DNA from 4 places in the Nocardia sp. NPDC046473 genome. Region 2 is predicted to be linked to each of the others. Evidence: riboswitches for the same ligand, from Rfam matches in the RefSeq annotation. Region 2 holds a riboswitch; each other region holds the start of a gene.

Region 1 (5,052 bases), on a different contig from region 2:
GCCGACCCAGCCCTCGCCCAGCTCGGCGAGGGCCGCCTTCAGATACGTCTGGTCGGTGCCCTGGAAGGACCCGCTGACCACGGCGCCACCACCGACATCGAAGCGCGACATGCGCTTTCGATAGTCGGCGATGGTGAAGGAGCCGGGCAGGTAGCCCTCGTTCTCGAACCGCGGGAACCGCGGATCGAAGATGTGGAGATGGGCATCGAACACCTGTACAGAATGCCTCAGTGCGAGTTTTTCTGCTGTCGCGGAGGTAACAAGCGGGTCGCTCAGACCTTGTGCGGCTCGCTGGCCCGCAGCATGTCTTCGCGCTCGACCACCTTGACGCGCTCGCGGCCCTCCGGCTCGCCGAGCGAGCGCTCGTGCGCGTCCAGGCGGTACCAGCCCTGCCAGGTGGTGAACGGGATGCCCTTGCCCTCCAGGAAGGTGGTGACGGCGTCGAGCTCCGGCTGCGCGGCCGGGGTGAAGTTCGCGCTGTCGTCGAGCAGGCAGGCCACCGTTTCGTTGGCGTCGCCCTTGGTGTGGCCGATCAGGCCGACCGGGCCGCGCTTGATCCAGCCGGTGACGTAGGTGGCAGGCACGTAGCGGTCGGCGCCGTCGGCGTTCTCGTCGCCGATCACCCGGCCCGCCTCGTTGGGCACGGTGCCTGCTTGATCGTCGAACGGCAGGTTGGTCAGGTTCTGCGACAGGTAGCCGACGGCGCGGTAGACCGCCTGCACATCCCATTCCTTGAAGGTGCCGGTGCCCTTGACGTTGCCGGTGCCGTCGAGCTGGGTGCGCTCGGTGCGCAGGCCGACGACCTTGCCGTCCTCGCCGAGGATCTCCGCGGGCGACTCGAAGAAGTGCAGGAACAGCTTGTGCGGGCGGTTGCCGACGTCGCGAATCGCCCACTGCTCGAGCGTGTTCGCGATCATGTCGACCTGCTTGGAGTGGCGGCGCGCGGCCTCGGAGCCCTCGTCGTAGTCGATGTCCTCGGGATCGACGATGACCTCGATGGTCGGCGAATGGTCCAGCTCGCGCAGTTCCAGCGGGGTGAACTTGGCCTGCGCCGGGCCGCGGCGACCGAACACGTGCACCTCGAGCGCCTTGTTGGCCTTGAGGCCCGCGTAGACGTTCGGCGGGATCTCGGTCGGCAGCAGCTCGTCACCGGTCTTGGCCAGCACGCGGGCCACGTCGAGCGCGACGTTGCCGACGCCGAGCACGGCGACCTTCTCCGCGTCCAGCGGCCAGGTGCGCGGCACGTCCGGGTGGCCGTCGTACCAGGACACGAAGTCGGCCGCGCCGTAGGAGCCGTCCAGGCCGATGCCGGGGATGCCGAGTGCGCGGTCGGCGTTGGCGCCGGTGGAGAAGATGACCGCGTCATAGAAGGTGCGCAGGTCGTCGAGGGTGATGTCGGTGCCGTAGTCGATATTGCCGAGCAGGCGCACCTGCGGCTTGTCGAGGACCTTGTGCAGGGCGGTGATGATGCCCTTGATGCGCGGATGGTCCGGCGCGACGCCGTAGCGGATCAGCCCGAACGGCGCGGGCATGCGCTCGAACAGATCGATGCTGACCTCGGCATCGGACTTCATCAGCGCGTCGGCGGCATAAATCCCGGCCGGTCCCGCGCCCACGATGGCGATGCGGAGCGGGCGGTTAGCTGCACTCTGTTCGGTCATCTTTTACGCGCACCCTTTTGGTCGAGAACTAATTAACGGCGTCTTCCTTAGCCTAGGCTAAGTTACGCGCTGGCTGGTTGCACCTGGCGGCGCGGACGCTGGAGTTGTCGGCTCGTGGCCACTCCAGCCGCGGCTATGACAGCAGGCCGCAGTCTCGCGATTCTATCGGTGGTTGGCGGGGCGGGCCTCGGCGGTGCGTGAACTGAATGGATGCCATCGACGTCTGCTATCCGGGCTACCCGATCTCGCGACGTCGATTCCCCGCGCGGCGCAACGGCCTTCGTCATCGACGGCCACCCGGGGCGGGGGCGCGCATCGGATATCCCTGCCGACCAGGGATCATCGTCGTATGAGCGATCAGGAGTCACCCGCGCAGGACGAAGTCATCACGGTCGATCAGACCGACAAGCGTTCCGTGGCACCGTTCGTCGCCGCGGCCGTCCTCGCGGTCATCGTGCTCGGTGCGATCATCATCGGCGGTGTCGTGTCGCCCGCTGAGAAAAATGTCACAGAATCGGACCGGATCACCGCCGCGGTGCGCAACTTCGTCGAGGGGTCGAACACCACCGATCTGGTGCCCCCACCAGGCACGGGCTGCCAGGGCTTCGACCCGAAACGCTCCCCACTCGCCGGGCGCTCCGGCGGCGGAAAGACCGTGGAAATCACCAAACTCGACGATCCGAAGATGGACGGCGATCGGGCGAAGGCGACGGTCACCACCAAGGTCGACGGCACCGAGGCGACCGCGACCTGGAATCTGACCAGATCCGGCGACAAATGGTTGGTCTGTAATTGAGCATTCTCATACCGTGAGCAGCCATTTGACAGGGCGACCCTAGTCCAGGCAATCTCAGCAGAAGGTCATGAGAACCAGTGCTAAGCCCCGGCAATACTGGTCGGCAACCCTCCTCCGCGGTGGGGTGCTCCGGGTGACGACCTGGCCGCGCGTCAAACCCGAGCGCGGCAAGTGCGGATTCTAGGAGGGTCCAGATGAGTTATGCCGGTGACATCACCCCGCAGCAGGCTTGGGATCTGTTGCGAGACAACCCCGAAGCCGTCTTGGTCGACGTGCGTACCGAGGCCGAGTGGAAGTTCGTCGGCGTGCCCGACACCAGTTCGATCGAGCGCCCGACGGTACTGATCGAGTGGGTCGACTCGACCGGCACGCGCAACGGCGAGTTCACCGAGCAGCTGGTCACGGCGCTCGACGGGCACAACCCGGAGGCACCGGTGATCTTCCTGTGCCGCTCGGGGCAGCGCTCCATCGGCGCGGCGATCGCCGCGACCCAGGCCGGGTTCGGCACCTCGTACAACGTGCTCGAGGGCTTCGAAGGCCCGGTCGACGCGGACGGACATCGCGGCGGCGCCGGCTGGCGTGCCCTCGGCTTGCCTTGGCGGCAGTCATGAGTACGTGCTGTAGGTCCACATTCGAACGGCCGGAATGTGCGCGCCCCGAGCTGTGGTCGCGCACATTCGAAGGGCCGGAGTTTGCGTGCCCCGAAGGGCGGTCACGCAGCTACGGGAGGCAGTCGTGATTACCGGTGGTGCGTTCGACAAGCCGCTGCCGGAGGGCGTCGGTCCCGCGACGCTGGGGGTGCGAGGAGGGTTGCGGCGCTCCGGTTTCGAGGAAACCTCCGAGGCGCTGTACCTGACCTCCGGCTTCGTCTACGAGAGTGCGGAGGCCGCCGAGGCCGCGTTCACCGGCGACGTGGAGCATTTCGTCTACTCCCGTTACGGCAACCCGACGGTGGCCATGTTCGAGGAGCGGATGCGGCTGCTCGACGGCGCCGAGGCGTGTTTCGCCACCGCGAGCGGAATGTCCGCGGTATTCACCGCGTTGGGCGCGCTGCTCGGTGCCGGTGATCGACTTGTGGCCGCGCGCAGCCTGTTCGGGTCCTGCTTCGTGGTGTGCAACGAGATCCTGCCGCGCTGGGGCATCGAGACCGTCTTCGTCGACGGCGAGGATCTGGATCAGTGGGAGCAGGCGCTGTCGGTGCCCACCCAGGCGGTGTTCTTCGAGACTCCGGCCAACCCCATGCAGACCCTCGTCGACGTGCGCCGGGTCACCGAACTCGCGCACGCCGCGGGCGCGAAGGTGGTGCTGGACAACGTCTTTGCCACCCCGCTGCTGCAGCGCGGTTTCGAACTCGGTGCCGACGTGGTCGTCTATTCGGGCACCAAGCACATCGACGGCCAGGGCCGCGTGCTCGGCGGCGCGATCCTGGGCGCGAAGGACTACATCGACGGCCCGGTGAAAACCCTGATGCGCCATACCGGTCCGGCGCTGAGCCCGTTCAACGCGTGGACGCTGCTCAAGGGTTTGGAGACAATGCCACTGCGCGTTCGGCATTCGACCGAATCCGCCCTGCGCATCGCCCGCTTCCTGGAGACCAACAAGTCGGTCAGCTGGGTGAAATACCCCTTCCTGGAATCACATCCGCAGCACGACCTGGCCACCAGCCAGATGAGCGCCGGCGGCACCGTCGTCACCTTCGAACTGAACGCTCCGGCGCACGAGGCCAAGAAGCGCGCCTTCGAAGTCCTCAACCGCCTGCGCATCATCGACATCTCCAACAACCTCGGCGACGCCAAGTCCCTGATCACCCACCCCGCCACCACAACCCACCGCGCGATGGGCCCCGAAGGCCGAGCCACCATCGGCCTATCCGACGGCGTCGTCCGCATCTCCATCGGCCTAGAGGACGTAGAAGACCTCCTCGCCGACCTCGACCACGCCCTGAGCTAGGGAGTCTGCACAGACCCTCCGTACCCCGCACAGCAGTTAGAGCCGTTGTGAGGAGTACGGAGGGTCTGTGCGCACATGCCAGCCGCCGCTTTGGTCGGTTCTGCGGCCGATTTCGGCTGCGCGGGTTAGGTGCGCGAGCCAATTGTGGGGGGAGTTCAGGTCGCGCCAGGTCCAGCGGACGACTAGCCAGCCGAGTGCGCGGAGTGCGTCCTCGCGGGCTTTCTCTGCGATCACGACGTCCTCGGGTGGTCGATCGCCGACAAGGGAGCCGCGGTATTTCACCAGGCCATCGAATTCGCCGATGACACCGAACTCCGGGAACAGGAAATCGACTCGTGCGACGATCTTGCCTGTCGCCGTGGTGATCCGAGCTTGCAGGGTGGGGTCAGGGAAGTGCGCGGCGCGCAACGCTACTCGGCTGCGCGATTCGCCGACACTCTCGGACCTGCCGTCGAGGAAGGCCACCACCCGCCGCGCCGCTGGATTCCCCGGCCGTCCCTCGGCACGTGCGAGCTCAGCGAGCAGCTCGTCGCGGGTTGTTTTGCCGGAGTGCAACGCATGATCACCGACGACGACGGCCTGCTCGAACGGAACGGACCTGGCGAGGTCGATGACGGTTCGCGCCACACTGGTGACGCGGAGGGG
Region 2 (5,052 bases):
GATCTTGTTGCCCGCCTTGGTCGTTCGGATCGCGGCGGCGGCGCCGGTGACGCCGGGCAGGTGCTGTAGCGCGTTGTCGATCTCGCCGAGTTCGATGCGGCGGCCGCCGAGCTTGATCTGGTCGTCGGCGCGGCCGAGGAAGACCAAGCCCGCGCTGTCGTTGCGAACCAGGTCGCCGCTGCGGTAGGCGCGATCCCAGCCGACCGAGGGCAGCGGCGCGTACTTCTCGGCGTCCTTCGCGGGATCGAGGTAGCGGGCCAGGCCGACGCCGCCGATCACCAGTTCGCCGGATTCGCCCTCGGCCACCGGGTTTCCGGCCGCGTCGATCACCACCAGGTCCCAGCCGTCGAGCGGCAGCCCGATCCGGATGGGCCACGCGCCGTCGAGCAGCGCGGCACAGGCGACCACGGTTGCCTCGGTGGGGCCGTAGGTATTCCAGACCTCGCGATCCGTATCACCATTTCCGGCAAGGCGTTCGGCGAGTTCGGGCGGTACCGCCTCGCCGCCGAAGATCAGCAGCCGGACCGCGTCCAGCGCCTCGGCGGGCCAGGTGGCGGCCAGCGTCGGCACGGTGGAGACGATGCTGATCTCCCGGCGCACCAGCCACGGGCCGAGATCGGCGCCGGTGCGGACCAGGTCGCGCGGGGCGGGCACGAGACAGGCGCCGTTGCGCCAGGCCAGCCACATTTCCTCGCAGGAGGCGTCGAAGGCGACCGAGAGTCCGGCGAGCACCCGGTCGCCGGGGCCGATCGGGGCGTCCGGCAGGAAGAGCCTGGCCTCGGCGTCCACGAACGCGGCGGCGTTGCGATGGGTCACCGCAACACCTTTCGGCGTTCCGGTGGAGCCGGAGGTGAAGATGATCCAGGCGTCGTCGGCGGGGGTCGGCAGGGTGCTGGTGCTCGCGTCGGCCGGATGGTCGGTCGCGGCCCGGATACCCGCCGGTGTCGTCTCGATGCCTGCCGCCGTGACGATCGCGGTGACCTGCGCCTCGCCGAAGACCAGCTGGGCCCGTTCGTCCGGGTCGTCGGCGTCGACCGGCACATAGGCGGCGCCCGCGTACAGGACGGCGAGGATGGTCAGGTAGAGCTCCCTGGAGCCCGACGGCATCCGCACGCCGACCCGGTCGCCCGGCCGCACGCCCGCGGTGGCGAGCCGGGCCATGGTCTTCTCGATCTCGACGACGAGCTCGAGGTAGCTGAGCACCACCTTGCCGTCATCGATGGCGGGGGCGTCGGGATGGGTCAGCGCGGTCGCGGTCAGGATGTCGACGAGGGTCCGGGCCGGTGGCGTGTGCGCGGTCCGAAGTAGTGGGTCCACCGTCACATCAACCTGTGGTTGGAGCATGACGCCCTGCCCACCTCCCATTCGACCTGCCTCGCACTTCCCTGGTGTTGTTTGTGTCATAGCTGGGTTACCAGTGGGCAAACGCCACGGTGACCAGTTGTCCACGGTACTCGGGGTTGTCGACGTTTGTTGTTCACCGGCGCGGTTCCCGGTCGCGGGACTGTGGGCGGGGTTGTTGCAGGTCGTGGCGATTTTTGTCGGGCGCGCCGAAGCAACGCCTGGTGGGCGGGTTACCCGGTGGGTTCGCTGGACGGTCGCTGCGTCGAGCTGCTCATCCCGGTGTGATTCCCCACATGGGCTTGGTGATCTTGCAGCTCAGGGCGTTTCGAGCAGGGGCGATCAGGCCGCGGAGGCGGCGGTGCCGAGGCCGAGGGTGGCCAGGATCGCGGCGCTCACCTGTTCGAGTCGATCCCGGAGCTTCGGGCGGCGCAGCAGCGTGACCGCGCGAGAGGCGGCCAGGGCCAGGAGCACCATCGCTACCGCGGCAATGCTCGATTCGACGGCGCCGAGGGCGAGGGTGTTGGCAAAAGTGACCTCGGTCAGGAACTGGGGCAGCACGGCGAGATAGAACAGGCCGACTTTCGGGTTGAACATGCACGAGACGACGCCCGCGGTGAACGCCGAGCGAACCGATGCGCGGGTGCCGCTGCTCGCGTGCGCCAGACCCTCGGCGTCGGTGGCTTCCCGGCCTGTCCTGCGCTGCCGCCACTGGTCGAGCAGCGCGCGAATACCCAAGTACACCAAGTAGATTCCGCCGATCAGCTTCAGCGCGCGATACGCGGTCGCCGACTGCTCCAGCAGCGTGGCGACACCGGCCGCGACCACCACCGCCCACAGGATCCCGCCCAGCGCCGACCCGATCGCGGCCGCGACGCCCGGTCGGGCGTCTACCAGCGAGAACCGCAGCACGAGAAACGAATCCGGGCCCGGCGTCAGCGCCAGCAGCACGCACAGACCGACGAAGCTGAACAGCAGCGAAAGCGACACCTCATGATGTGACCGCAAAGTCGCCGGAGAAGCAATGGATTTCCACCGGTCCCGCCGGAGGTGACCAGCGCGCGAGATTTCCGGGCGAACACGCGGCGCCGCCGACCAGTTGACAGCGCCGGGGGATGTCTGCCAATCTCGGATCAGGTCATGAGTACCAGCGTTCAGCCCCGGCTTGCTGGTCGGCAACCCTCCTCCGCGGTGGGGTGCTCCGGGTGACGACCGGGCTGACACCCGACCGGGTGCGGCAAGCGCGGACTCGACGAATCACCTGATTGCGGGTCCCAGAGCCGACGGGATTTCGTGATGACTGCTGTTGTGACCCAGAACTGTGCGCCCCTCGCCCGGGTTTCCGGTGACGACCTCCAGGTGCCGCTCGTCCAAGGCGGGACAACCACCTACGCCAACTTCGACTACGCGGCGAGCGCGCCCGCCTTGGCCCAGGTCACCGACCGGATCCAGCAGCTGCTGCCGTTCTACGCGAGCGTGCACCGCGGCGCGGGCTACGCCTCCCGGATCTCCACCGAGTGCTACGAAGCCGCCCGTGGTTCGGTGACCCGCTTCCTCGACGCGACCGACGACCAGGCGGTGGTGTTCACTCGCAACACCACCGACTCGCTGAACCTGCTCGCGTCCTGTGTCCCGGGCGACACCGTGGTGCTCGACATCGAACATCACGCCAACTTCCTGCCGTGGACCAAGCACGGCCGCCGCGTCGTGCAGGCCGCGGCCACGGTCGAGGAGACCATCGGGCGCCTGGTCGCCGAGCTGTGTAGCAAGCCCGCCGCGCTGCTCGCGGTCACCGGCGCCTCCAACGTCACCGGCGAGGTGCTGCCGCTGGAGCGACTGGCCACCATCGCCCACCAGTGCGGCGCCCGCATCCTCGTCGACGCCGCCCAGCTCGCGCCGCACCGGCGAATCAGCCTGCGCGACACCGGTATCGACTACCTCGCATGCTCCGGCCACAAGCTGTACGCGCCGTTCGGCGCCGGCGTGCTGGTCGGCCGCCGCGACTGGCTCGACAACGCCGAGCCGTACCTGGCCGGCGGCGGCGCGGTCCGCGAGGTCACCACCACCGGCGCCGAATGGGCGCCCGCCCCGCAGCGGCACGAGGGCGGTTCACCCAACGTGCTCGGCGCCGCCGCCCTCGCCGCCGCCTGTGACGCGCTCTGTGAGATCGACGCCGACACGCTCGCCACGCACGAACACCAGCTCGCCGACCGACTGCGCGCCGGACTCGCGGCCATCCCCGGCGTCAACCTGCTGCGCATCTGGACCGACGCCCCCGACACCGTCGGTATCGTCGCCTTCACCCTGGACGGTTTCGTTCCCGGCCACGTCGCCGCCTACCTGTCCGCCGAACACGGCATCGGCGTCCGCGACGGCCGCTTCTGCGCCCACCCGCTGCTGGCCCGCCTCGATCTCGACGGCGCCCTGCGCGCCAGCATCGGCCTCGGCACCACCCTCGCCGACGTAGAGCGCCTGATCCAAGCCATTGCCACGCTCGTCGAGGGCGGACCGGCCTGGAACTACGCCACCACCCAGGGGCTCTGGAACCCCACCCCCGAAACCCGTCCCTTCACGTCCGAATCTCCCACCGGCGCAGCCCCCTGCCTCGTCGACTAGCCCGGCAACATCGCCCGGGCCCGGCGACCGCGTTCAGTCGCCGAGTCTGGTGGGGCGGTGGTAGCGGCCGTTGTAGTAGAGGAGGGGAGCGGCGGCGGGAGTTTCGTCGGTGTTGTCGTGGACTCGGGTTACCAGGCCGACGACGAGGGTGTGATCGCCCAACGGGATCAGTTGGTGGATGGTGGCGCGCAGCCAGATGGGGGTGCCGTGCAGGACGGGTTCACCGGTGTCCAGGGTGGTCCACAGCGAGCGGTCGGTGAAGCGGTCCGCGGCGGTGCGGGCGAAGCGCTGGGCCAGGTCGTGCTGGTGTTCGCCGAGGAAATGGATGACGACGGATTCGGCGTCCAGCAGGGCGGTGAGACTCGACGAGGTGTGCGCGATGTTGAAGGACACGAGCGGCGGCGTCAGCGACAGGGATGCGAACGAGGTCGCGGTGAAGCCGATCGGGCCGTTCGGTGAGTTCAGCGTGACAACGGTGACGCCCGCCGGATAGTGGCGCATCGAGGCGCGGAACTGTTCGGCGGTGATCCCGCTCAGATCATCAGGGATCTGGATATCCGTGGCGGGCCGTTCTGCTTCGGTCACCCGTCCAAAACTACGCGGGGTTCCTACGGCTCGCCTATAACGCCCGCGGTGACTTGTGGTCCGATTCGCTGCCAGCAGTTCTGCTGAATTCAGTCGACGTCTATCGGCAGGCCCGCGGTGATTCGCACCAGTTCGTGAAATGAGGTGCGGAACACCGTGTTCGGGTGGCCGCCTGCGGCCCACACCTCGCGATGGTTGGCGAGGGCGGTGTCTACCCAGGTGGGGAGGTTGGTGGGGTGGCCTACCGGGGCGACGCCGCCGATCGGCTGGCCGGTCACCTCGCGCACCATCTCGGCCGGTGCGTGGGTGAGCGTGCCCTCCAGCCGCTTTCCGGTGGACTCGAGATCGACCTCGTGTGCGCCGGAAACCAGCAGCAGCACCGGATCCTCGTCCAACAGGAAGACCAGCGCGGAGGTGATGGCACCCACCTCGACGCCGAGGGTTCGCGCGGCATCGGCGATGGTGGGTGTTGGTGCCGGCTGGGTCACGATGACACCGTGATGGCCTCGG
Region 3 (5,052 bases), on a different contig from region 2:
TAGTCGCTGGTCTGCTGGAAGTAGGCGATGTCGATGGGCGCCAGGCCCTCCGCGCGGTTCTGCTCGTTCCACTTCACCAGCAGCTGCTCCTGGTTGGTGCCGCTGCCGACGCCGATCCGCTTGCCCGCCAGGCTCTTACGATCCTGGTATGCGAGGGTGCTCTGCTTGGGTACCTCCAGCGCGACGGTGTCGTTGCGGTAGGTGGCGAAGTCGTACTTCTCCTTGCGCTCCTCGGTCACCGTCACGTTGCCGATGAAGGCATCCACCTCGCCGGAATCGATGCGCACGAAGTTCTGCGCCCAATCCGCCACCTGCAGTTCGAGTTTCAGGCCGAGGATGTCGGCGACCAGCGCGGCGATATCGACCTCGGAGCCGACCACGGTCTTGTCGTCGTCGGCGTAGAAGCGCAGCGGCGGTGCGGTGCCGGACGCGCCGGTCACCACCAGGGTGCCGCGGTCCCGAATGGCCTGCGGCACTTCGGCGGCGATGCTGTCCACCTTGGTGGTGTGCACCCGGCCGGTCTGGGCGGCGGAGAGGTCGAAGGTGATCGCACCGGCGGGCTGGGCCGCGGACTCCGCTTCGGGATCGGTGCAGCCGGTGGCCAGCAGTACGACCGCGGTCGCGGCGGCGGTGGCCAAGGCGGAGAGCTTCATCGGAAACCTGTTCATCAGCGGACTCGGGAAAGGAACGCGCGAGTGCGCGGGTGTTCGGGATGGTCTAGGACGACTTCGGGCGGCCCCTGCTCGACGATGGCGCCCGCATCGAGAAACACCACGGTGTCGGCGATCTCGCGGGCGAAGCCGATCTCATGGGTGACGATCACCAGTGCGGTGCCGCCGTGCGCGAGGTCGCGGATCACGTCGAGGACCTCGCCGACGAGTTCGGGATCCAGCGCGGAGGTGGGTTCGTCGAACAGGATCACGCGGGGGCGCAAGGCAAGTGCCCGCGCGATCGCGACGCGTTGCTGCTGCCCACCGGAGAGCCTGCGTGGGTATGCGTCGGCCAGTGCGCCGATGCCGACCCGGTCCAGCAGCACCCGCGCCTCGGCCTCGACCTCGTTGCGATCCCGGCGCTGCGCGGAAAGCGGTGCGATGGTGACGTTGTCGAGCACGGTCAGATGCGGGAACAGGTTGAACTGCTGGAAGACGAACCCGATGCGGGAGCGCTGCCTGCGCACCTCACGGTCGGGCAGCGCGTGCAAGGTGTTGCGGCGCAGTCGATATCCGATCAGCTCACCGTCGATGTGCACGGTGCCCGCGTCCAGCGACTCCAGGTGGTTGACCACTCGCAGCAGCGTGGACTTGCCGGAACCGGACGGGCCGATCACCGTGACCACCTCGCCGGAGCGCACGGTCAGATCGACGCCGCGCAGCACCTCGTGCGGGCCATAGGCTTTACGGACGCCGCGGACTTCGACGGCGAGTGCGGTGGTCATCGGGTCGCTCCTCGCGGTGCGGTGGAACCGGATTCGGCGATCTCGCGCAGCTTCTGCCAGGCCCGCTGCGTCGGCGAGGGCGGTGGCGTGCGCTGGGTGCCCTTGGCATAGTGGCGCTCGATGTAGTACTGCGCCACCGAGAGCACGGTGGTGAGCACGATGTACCAGGCGGTGGCGACCAGCAGCAGCGGCACCACCCGGCCGTTGCGGCCGTAGATCACCTGGACCTGGTAGAACAGCTCCGCGATCGCCATCACCGACACGATCGAGGTGCCCTTGAACAGGCTGATCACCTCGTTGGTCGCATTGGGCAGGATCGAGCGCATGGCCTGCGGGACCACGATGGAGCGGAACTGGCGCACCTTCGGAATACCCAGCGCGGCAGCGGCTTCCAGCTGACCGGCGTCGACGGAGATGATGCCCGCGCGGATGATCTCGGCCGAGTATGCCGCCTGATGCAGCGCCAGGCCGATCACCGCCGCGGTGAATCCGCTGATCACGCCGTTCACCTCGAAGGTGAAAAACGAAGGACCGAACGGGATTCCGAGCGACAGCGTGTGGTACAGGTAGGCGATGTTGAACCAGAACAGCAGCTGCACGATGAGCGGAATCGATCGGAACGCCCAGATGTAGCACCACGAGATGACCCGAAGCACCGGATTGTTCGACAGCCGCGCGATGGCCAGCGCGGTGCCGAGCAGGAAACCCAGGGCGGTACCCCAGGCGGTGAGTTCGAGGGTCACCTTCAGCGAGGCCAGCACCGACTTCGCGGTGATGTACTTCGCGAAAGTCGGCCAGTCCCAACCGGGATTGGTGACCAGACCGTGGATGAACTGGGCGAGCAGGATGAGCGCGACGGCGCTGATCACCCAGCGCCACGGGTGCCGGGTCTTGGCGACCGTCGGCGCGGAATCGCCTGCGCCGGCGGCGGATCCGTCCGGCACCGGGTCGAGCGCGGTGGCACGAGTCTCGGTAGCGACCGGTTCGCCGTCGGTGGCGTCGGGGACAGCGGTGGCGTCGGGTGCGGTGGACGCGGTCATGACTGCGCCTCGTCGGCGCTCGGCTCCGTCATGACTGCAGCTGGGCCTGGTGTTCGCTCGCTGCGCTCACGCATGGTCGGGGTCCTTCGGAAGAACGAACGAGACCGCGCCACCTCGGGCCGCGGTCACATCACCCGGCCAGCGACGGGTGCAAGAGACTGGCTGCGGGTCAGCCCCGACAGCTCGCGGACGTCACTTTGCATTGGTCGATATGCCGGCGGCCCCAACGGGCGCCTCGGACAGCGGAGATGATCACTTCGGTTCCTCCATCGGTCCCGGCGGAAGCACCCGCACCCGGTGAGCCGGGGGGTTGCTGCGACGTCGACGAGCCAGGTCTCTCGGTCGCTCTGGATGGTTGTCGCCGATCCGGACACCGGATGATGTCAGGGTCGAGCCGAATTATCATGCCCAGCAGGGGAACCCTTGGGCAAGGGAAGTAATCACCGTGAGCGTAGCTATTGTCTCGGCCCGGTTCGCCGGGTATTTCCGATAGCCGGACATGCGCTGGCTCAGCCTGATCGACGGCGGCCTGTCGAGTGTCGACTTCGTGGGGCGGGCGCTCACCTACTCGGGCGGCTCCGCCGGGAAGCAGCATACGGCTTATCGCAAGCCTCGATGTGCGGACCCCGGGAACTCGCCGTCAACCAGGAGCCGCCGCCGACCATCGATGACACGCCGAGAGCTTGCCGCAGGCAATACGGCCAGTTCACGGCGTTTGCCGGAGTACCGTCAGCCTTCGATTCGCGTCGACGATGAGAAGAGGTCTCCATGGCCGTACCGCGCCGTCTGACCATGCTGTCCGCTGCCGCGACCTGCGCGGTCGCGCTGGCGCTCGCCGCCCCCGCCGCGGGCGCGACGCCGACGCCGTCCGCAGCGGCCCCCGTCCCACCCGGTCCCACCCAGACCGGAACCGTCGCGCCGGGCGACCTGTTCGGCGTCTACAACACCGCGATCGACGGCCTGCGCGCGTTCGGTATGCAGCCGTTCCTCTACCCGACCGCGGCCGCGTACTGCCTCAACGGCAACTCCCTCGGTCTCGCCCCGGCGGTGGCCGGCGCGGTGCCGGGCCCGTGGCCCAAGACCTCGGTCACCATCCCCGGACTCGACCTGTCCGCCGTCAAGGCCGGACAAACCATGTTCACCTTCGTCCCCTACGGCCTGAACCAGGACGGACCGGATACCACCGGCATGCAGGTGGCTTGGCTGAACGTGACCAGCGGCCGCGGCGGCCTCGCCTCGATGGGTCCGCTGTCCAGCATCCTGCGCGCGATGGTCCCCGCCGAAGTCCCGATCGCCTTGCGGCCCATCGCCGAACGCGCCATCCAAGACTTCTTCTTCGCCGCCCTGCCGATGGGTGGCGTGCGGGCCGTGCCCGTCGACACCGGGCAGGGCACGGTGCTCGCCGCGGTCTTCGGGACCGTCGAGAACGGCGGCAAGTCCTGCTTCTTCCTGCCCACCGTGGGGATCACCGAGGTTCCGTAGGAGCTTGCGCGATGCCGACTATGGTGCGAGCGCAGCCTTTTCAAGTCAGCGCGCCTGGTCGATGGGCGGGAGGCTGCGTCCTACCTTGCTACGCCCTCTCATTGCCGAGCGCTCGACCCTTCCAGCGCAGCGCGCCGCGTCGTCGGGCGCGGTGGGAGCGTGCCCACAGCAGTAAGTAGGCGACTACCGAGAACGGGTGGGCCAGGGCCGCAAGGACATCGGTGAGGGAGAGCGGTCGGCCGGTTTCAGTGGAGCGTGCCAGCAGCCTGCCGGTGACGGCCGCCGTGTAGCCGAGGGCACCGGCACGGCGGACGGCCCCGCGACCGCCTGCCGCCGCCAAGGGCGGGACCCAATAGGCCAGGGCGGCAAATGTTCCCACGGCGGCTCCGCCCGCGATGGTGCCGCCGTACGCGGACCACAGCCAGCGGGTGTATCCGGCGTCGAGTTGAGCAGCGCCCTCGTACATTCGAGTGCTCGCCATGCGGCCCGCAGCGACGAGGGTGGTGGGTTGTCCTGCCCGGCGCAGTGTTCGGGCGATGTCGAGGTCTTCGGTAGCGCTGGCGGCCACCGCGGTGTGCCCGCCGACGGCGCGGTAGGCGGCGGTGTCGAACACCAGAAACTGGCCGCAGGCAACGGAAGTCGACGGCCGCAGGCTCCGATTGGCCAGCGCGATCGGCAGCGTGGCCGCCCAAGACCAGCACAGCAGCGGCTGCACCAAGGTCTCGGCCATCGACTCGGCCCGTTGCACAGGCCACGGTGACACCAACGCGACTCGCTGCCTGCGTAATTCGGTGACGGTCGCGGCGACCGCTCCCGGTGCCAGCCGCACATCCGCGTCCACGAATACCAGCACCGGCGTATCCACCGATTCGGCCAATCGCGCACACGCGGCGGCTTTGCCGGTCCATCCGGGCGGTGGTTCGGTGTCGTTGCGCAACACCGTGATTCGCGGATCCCCACCGGCCGCATCGATCGCGGTCCCATAAGTCTCATCGCCCGACGCGTCATCGAGAATCACGACACTCAGCCGCGAGACTCCGCGCTGCGCCCGCAGATCCGCGATCAACCCGGGCAGCCGCGCGGCCTCGTCACGAG
Region 4 (5,052 bases), on a different contig from region 2:
CGGCGCCGACGTAGAACGCCACGTCGTAACTGTGGATCGAGGCGCGGGCGATCAGGTTGTCGATCGTGGCGTGACTCTCCGCGTAGGACTTGGCCGTCTGCACCGAGATGGTCGTCAGCAGCGCCGTGCCGACCGCGCCGCCGACCTGCTGCGCCGCGTTGAGCAGCGCACTGGCCACGCCGGAATCCGCCTCCTCGACCTGATGCAGCGCGACAGTCTGCATGCCGACGAACAGCGGGCCCATGCCGAGCGCGATCAGCACCTGCGCGGGCAGCACGCTCGACGCGTAGCTGTCGCCGAAGCCGAGCTGGGCCAGCCACAGCAGGCCGAGCACACCGAGCACCGCACCGGCCACCATCAGCGGACGCGGGCCGAGCTTCGGCAGCAGCGCACTGGTGACACCCGCGGAGATCGCGATACCGGCCGGGAACGGCAGGAACGCGAAACCGGCCTTCAGCGACGAGTAACCCAGGGTGATCTGGAAGTAGTAGCTGAGGAACAGGAACATCGCGAACATGGCGATCGGTACCAGCAGCGCGGCGAGGAACGCGCCACCGCGGTTGATCTCACCCGGAATATGCAGCGGCAGTAGCGGATTGGCCGAGCGCCGTTCGATGACGACGAAGGCGATCAACAGCGCGGCCCCGGCGATGAGCAGCCCGAGGGTGCTGCCGGACAGCCAGCCGTCCTCGGCGGCACGGCTGAAGCCGTAGACGATCGAGATCAGGCCGAGCGTCACGGTGACCGCGCCGGGCACGTCGTAGCCGCCGGTCCGCGGCGTCGGTACGTCCTTGACCACCCACGCCAGCGCGCCGACCAGGGCGAGCAATGCGATCGGGGTGTTCACCAGCAGGCACCAGCGCCACGAGGCGTATTCGGTGAGCGCGCCGCCGGCGATCAGGCCGAGCGCGGCGCCACCGGCCGAGATGCCCGCGAATACGCCGAATGCGGTGGCCCGTTCGCGCGCCTCGGTGAAGGTCACCGACAGCAGCGACAACGCCGCGGGCGCGAGCAACGCCGCGAACGCGCCCTGCAACGCGCGCCCGGCGAACATCTCCGCGCCGTTCTGCGCGAGACCGGCAAGTGCCGACGCGGCGGCGAAGCCGACCAGGCCGATGATGAACATCCGGCGTCGGCCCAGGTAGTCGGCGAGCCGACCGCCGAGCAGCAGCAGGCCGCCGAAGATCAGCGTGTAAGCGGTCAGCATCCACTGCTTGTTGCCGTCGCTGATGCCGAGATCAGCCTGGGCGAAGGGCAGCGAGATGGTCACGATGGTGGCGTCCAGAACCACCATGAGCTGGGCCAATGCGATCACGCCGAGGGCGAACCAGCGCGCCGAGCTGCCTTGTTTTACCGGAACTTCTACCGCTGTCGCAGTCTCGGTCACCGTCGTCTCCTCATCGTAGGAAGTGCTTGGCTATCCTGTCATCAGACGACATTTGGCGTCAAGAGAAAAATGTCGTGATACGACATTTGACGGTTACGGACACGAAAACGCCGGGTTGCGATAAGGTGGGCACATGCTCGAGTCACCGACGCCGACGGGCGCGAAGGCCGCAGCGGAAACCTCTGCGAGCGCCGCAACGACCGCACATCCGGGCCTGCGCGAACGCAAGAAGCAGCAGACCAGGTTGCGGATCATCGAGGTCGGGCTGAACCTGTGCGACACACAGGGTTTCGACGCGACGACGGTCGAGCAGATCGCCAATGCCGCGGACGTCTCGCCGCGCACGATCAACCGGTACTTCGACAGCAAAGAGGACATCGTCCTCGGGCCGGTGCAGGACTTCGGCCAGGCCGTGGCGGAGACGCTGCGCGAGCTTCCGGTCACCGACAACGAACTGGAATCGCTGCGCACGGCATTCCTGCGGGTGATCGATCAAGCCGTCAACGAACCGGGCGGCGGACCGGTCTCGTTCCGGCAATTCCAGCAGATGCAGCGGATCGTGCGCAGCAGTCCGGCGGTCAGCGCGCGCAGCATCGAACACGCCGACAACAAGAACATCGCCATCGCCGCGGTGGTCGCCGAGCGACTCGCCACCACGCCGTGTGCGCTCCCGGTGCGGTTGATCCTCGGCTCCTGGCAGCTCATCGGCCACCTCGCCATGGAGTGCGGTGAGAGCATGTTCGACTACGACGATCTGCACGACGCCGCCACGGCAGGCCGGAACTCGTTCTGCGCGGCCTTCGATGAGTTCGTCCGGGTCTGCGGCGGCGCGCGGACCAGCACTTCCGACTGAGTTCGCGGATAGGTTTCGGCCGTCGCGCGACGGCCGGTTATGATGCCCTGAGGTCATGAGTGCCAGCGCGAAGCCCCGGCTTGCTGGACGGCAACCCTCCAGCAGCGGTGGGGTGCTCCGGGTGATGACCGGGCTCTCGAAGGTCGAGAGCAAGCGCGCTTTCAGGAGGTTCCCGAAATGTGTTGTTGTCCTTCGCCCAAATCTCGATAACCCCCGTAGTTCTGGCGAACAACCTTTTCCTTTGGAGCAAAGCTCATGAGTGATTCCACCGTGCCCGCGGCCGATATCGATCCCACCGCGCAGTGGTCCTTCGAGACCAAGCAGGTGCACGCGGGACAGGCACCGGACAGCACCACCGGTGCCCGGGCCCTGCCCATTTACCAGACCACCTCGTACGCCTTCCGCGACACCGATCACGCCGCCGCGCTGTTCGGCCTCGCCGAGCCGGGCAACATCTACACCCGGATCACGAACCCCACCCAGGACGTCGTCGAGCAGCGCGTCGCCGCGCTCGAAGGCGGTGTCGCCGCACTGCTGCTGGCCTCCGGCCAGGCCGCGGAGACCTTTGCGATCCTGAACCTGGCGTCCTCGGGCGACCACATCGTGTCCAGCCCGCACCTCTACGGCGGCACCTACAACCTCTTCCACTACTCGCTGCCCAAGCTCGGCATCGAGGTGTCCTTCGTCGACGATCCCGACGACCTGGACCAGTGGCGGGCCGCGATCCGGCCGAACACCAAGGCCTTCTACGGCGAGACCATCGCCAACCCGAGCAGCGCCATCTTCGACATTCCCGGCATCGCCGCCATCGCGCACGGGGCCGGGCTGCCGCTGATCGTGGACAACACGGTGGCGACGCCGTATCTGATCCAGCCGCTGGCGCACGGTGCCGACATCGTCGTGCACTCGGCGACCAAGTATCTCGGCGGACACGGCTCGGCGGTGGCCGGCGTGATCGTCGACGGCGGCAATTTCGACTGGACGGTGACCGACGCGCAGGGACAGCCGCGCTTCCCCGGCTTCACCACCCCGGACCCCAGCTACCACGGCGCGGTGTTCGCCGATCTCGGCGCGCCCGCCTTCGCGCTCAAGGCCCGCGTGCAACTGCTGCGCGACCTCGGCTCGGCCATCTCGCCGTTCAACGCGTTCCTGATCAGCCAGGGCATCGAGACGCTGAGCCTGCGGGTCGAGCGGCATGTCGCCAACGCCAAGGCGGTGGCCGAATTCCTGAGCACCCACCCGGACGTCACCAAGGTGATCTACGCGGGGCTGCCGACCTCGCCCTGGTACGAGCGCGCGCAGCAGCTGGCGCCGAAGGGCCCCGGCGCGATCGTCGCCTTCGAGCTGCGCGGCGGTGTCGATGCGGGCAAGAAGTTCGTGGACGGATTAGCCCTGCACAGCCATGTGGCTAACATCGGTGATGTGCGCTCTCTCGTGATTCACCCCGCGTCGACCACGCATTCGCAGCTGACGCCCGACGAGCAACTGCTCGCAGGCGTCACACCGGGCCTGGTCCGTCTGGCGGTGGGGATCGAGGGCATCGAGGACATCCTGAGCGACCTGCGTGCCGGTTTCACGGCGGCGGCGACGTGACGTTGAGTACCGAACCGGGTTTCGCCCGTCCGTCCGGGGTGGCCCTGCCACCCCCGGACGGGCGGCTCGGCATCATCGCTATCGGGGACGTCGAGCTGGAGAGCGGCGCGGTCATTCCGCAGGTGCACCTCGCGGTGCAGCGGTGGGGCGAGCTCTCCGCCACGCTGGACAACGTGGTGCTGGTGGAGCACGCGCTGACCGGCGACTCGCACGTGGTCGGGCATCCGGACGACATCCATCAGCTGCCCGGCTGGTGGGACGGGATGGTCGGGCCGGGCTGTCCGCTCGACACCGACGAGTGGTGCGTGATCGCGACGAACGTGCTCGGCGGCTGCCAGGGCAGCACCGGGCCATCGACCCTCGCGCCGGACGGAAAGCCTTGGGGCGCAAGGTTTCCGGAGATCTCCATCCGCGACCAGGTGGCCGCCGAGGCGGCGCTGATCGACCTGCTCGGCATCGAGCGGCTGGCCGCCGTGGTCGGCGGCTCGATGGGCGGTATGCGGGTGCTCGAGTGGATGGTCGGCGCGCCGGATCGAGTCGGCTCCGCGCTGGTGCTGGCCGTCGGTGCCCGTGCCACCGCCGACCAGATCGGTACGCAGACCACCCAGATCGCGGCGATCAAGGCCGATCCGGACTGGCAGGGCGGCGACTATCACGACACCGACCGCGCGCCGATGACCGGCATGGGCATCGCCCGGCGCATCGCGCACCTGACCTACCGCACCGAGGACGAGCTGGACCACCGGTTCGAGAACGGCGCGCAGGGCGCCGAGGATCCGTGGCGCGGCGGCCGGTACGCGGTGCAGAGCTACCTGGACCATCAGGCCGACAAGCTTTGCGGGCGTTTCGATCCCGGCACCTACGTGCTGCTGACCGAGGCGATGAACCGGCACGATATCGGCCGCGGCCGCGGCGGCGTGCGCGCGGCGCTGGCCGCGACGCCGGTGCCGTGCGTGGTCGGCGGCGTCGACTCCGACCGGCTGTATCCGCTGCGCACGCAGCAGGAACTGGCCGAGGGGTTGCCGGGCTGCGACGGTCTGGAGGTCGTGCACTCGCGCGACGGACACGACGGATTCCTCACCGAGGCAGCTGCGGTGTCGAAGCTGCTGACCGAAACGATGCGGTTGGCTCAGCAGAGCCGTCAGCCTGCCAACTGAATCCACCTCGAGCGCACGAGTTCTCGCCGCGCTGAGGTTTGCGTACCGCGCACCGATTGGCG

What was found. Region 2 has a riboswitch for S-adenosylmethionine ahead of ABZ942_RS06935 (aminotransferase class V-fold PLP-dependent enzyme). Riboswitches for the same ligand answer to the same signal wherever they lie in the genome.
Region 1: linked by a shared signal. The riboswitch ahead of ABZ942_RS22565 (rhodanese-like domain-containing protein) and the one ahead of ABZ942_RS06935 (aminotransferase class V-fold PLP-dependent enzyme) in region 2 are both predicted to bind S-adenosylmethionine.
Region 3: linked by a shared signal. The riboswitch ahead of ABZ942_RS14520 (amino acid ABC transporter permease) and the one ahead of ABZ942_RS06935 (aminotransferase class V-fold PLP-dependent enzyme) in region 2 are both predicted to bind S-adenosylmethionine.
Region 4: linked by a shared signal. The riboswitch ahead of ABZ942_RS26610 (bifunctional o-acetylhomoserine/o-acetylserine sulfhydrylase) and the one ahead of ABZ942_RS06935 (aminotransferase class V-fold PLP-dependent enzyme) in region 2 are both predicted to bind S-adenosylmethionine.

What each region holds. Positions count from the first base shown of each region.
Region 1 covers NZ_JBEYZJ010000006.1:232,734-237,785, forward strand. The annotation lists gene ABZ942_RS22550 (amidohydrolase family protein) at 1-213, opposite strand, end outside; gene ABZ942_RS22555 (FAD-dependent oxidoreductase) at 273-1,661, opposite strand; gene ABZ942_RS22560 (hypothetical protein) at 2,011-2,457, shown strand; SAM riboswitch class IV at 2,521-2,637, shown strand; gene ABZ942_RS22565 (rhodanese-like domain-containing protein) at 2,652-3,068, shown strand; gene ABZ942_RS22570 (O-succinylhomoserine sulfhydrylase) at 3,193-4,407, shown strand; gene ABZ942_RS22575 (hypothetical protein) at 4,444-5,052, opposite strand, start outside.
Region 2 covers NZ_JBEYZJ010000002.1:299,035-304,086, reverse strand. The annotation lists gene ABZ942_RS06945 (Pls/PosA family non-ribosomal peptide synthetase) at 1-1,344, opposite strand, end outside; gene ABZ942_RS06940 (LysE family translocator) at 1,684-2,331, opposite strand; SAM riboswitch class IV at 2,478-2,591, shown strand; gene ABZ942_RS06935 (aminotransferase class V-fold PLP-dependent enzyme) at 2,638-3,957, shown strand; gene ABZ942_RS06930 (flavin reductase family protein) at 3,991-4,542, opposite strand; gene ABZ942_RS06925 (YbaK/EbsC family protein) at 4,632-5,052, opposite strand, start outside.
Region 3 covers NZ_JBEYZJ010000004.1:23,153-28,204, reverse strand. The annotation lists gene ABZ942_RS14530 (ABC transporter substrate-binding protein) at 1-653, opposite strand, end outside; gene ABZ942_RS14525 (amino acid ABC transporter ATP-binding protein) at 668-1,435, opposite strand; gene ABZ942_RS14520 (amino acid ABC transporter permease) at 1,432-2,475, opposite strand; SAM riboswitch class I at 2,739-2,833, opposite strand; gene ABZ942_RS14515 (hypothetical protein) at 3,244-3,957, shown strand; gene ABZ942_RS14510 (glycosyltransferase family 2 protein) at 4,046-5,052, opposite strand, start outside.
Region 4 covers NZ_JBEYZJ010000007.1:401,527-406,578, reverse strand. The annotation lists gene ABZ942_RS26620 (MFS transporter) at 1-1,387, opposite strand, end outside; gene ABZ942_RS26615 (TetR family transcriptional regulator) at 1,521-2,240, shown strand; SAM riboswitch class IV at 2,292-2,402, shown strand; gene ABZ942_RS26610 (bifunctional o-acetylhomoserine/o-acetylserine sulfhydrylase) at 2,496-3,833, shown strand; gene ABZ942_RS26605 (homoserine O-acetyltransferase) at 3,872-4,990, shown strand.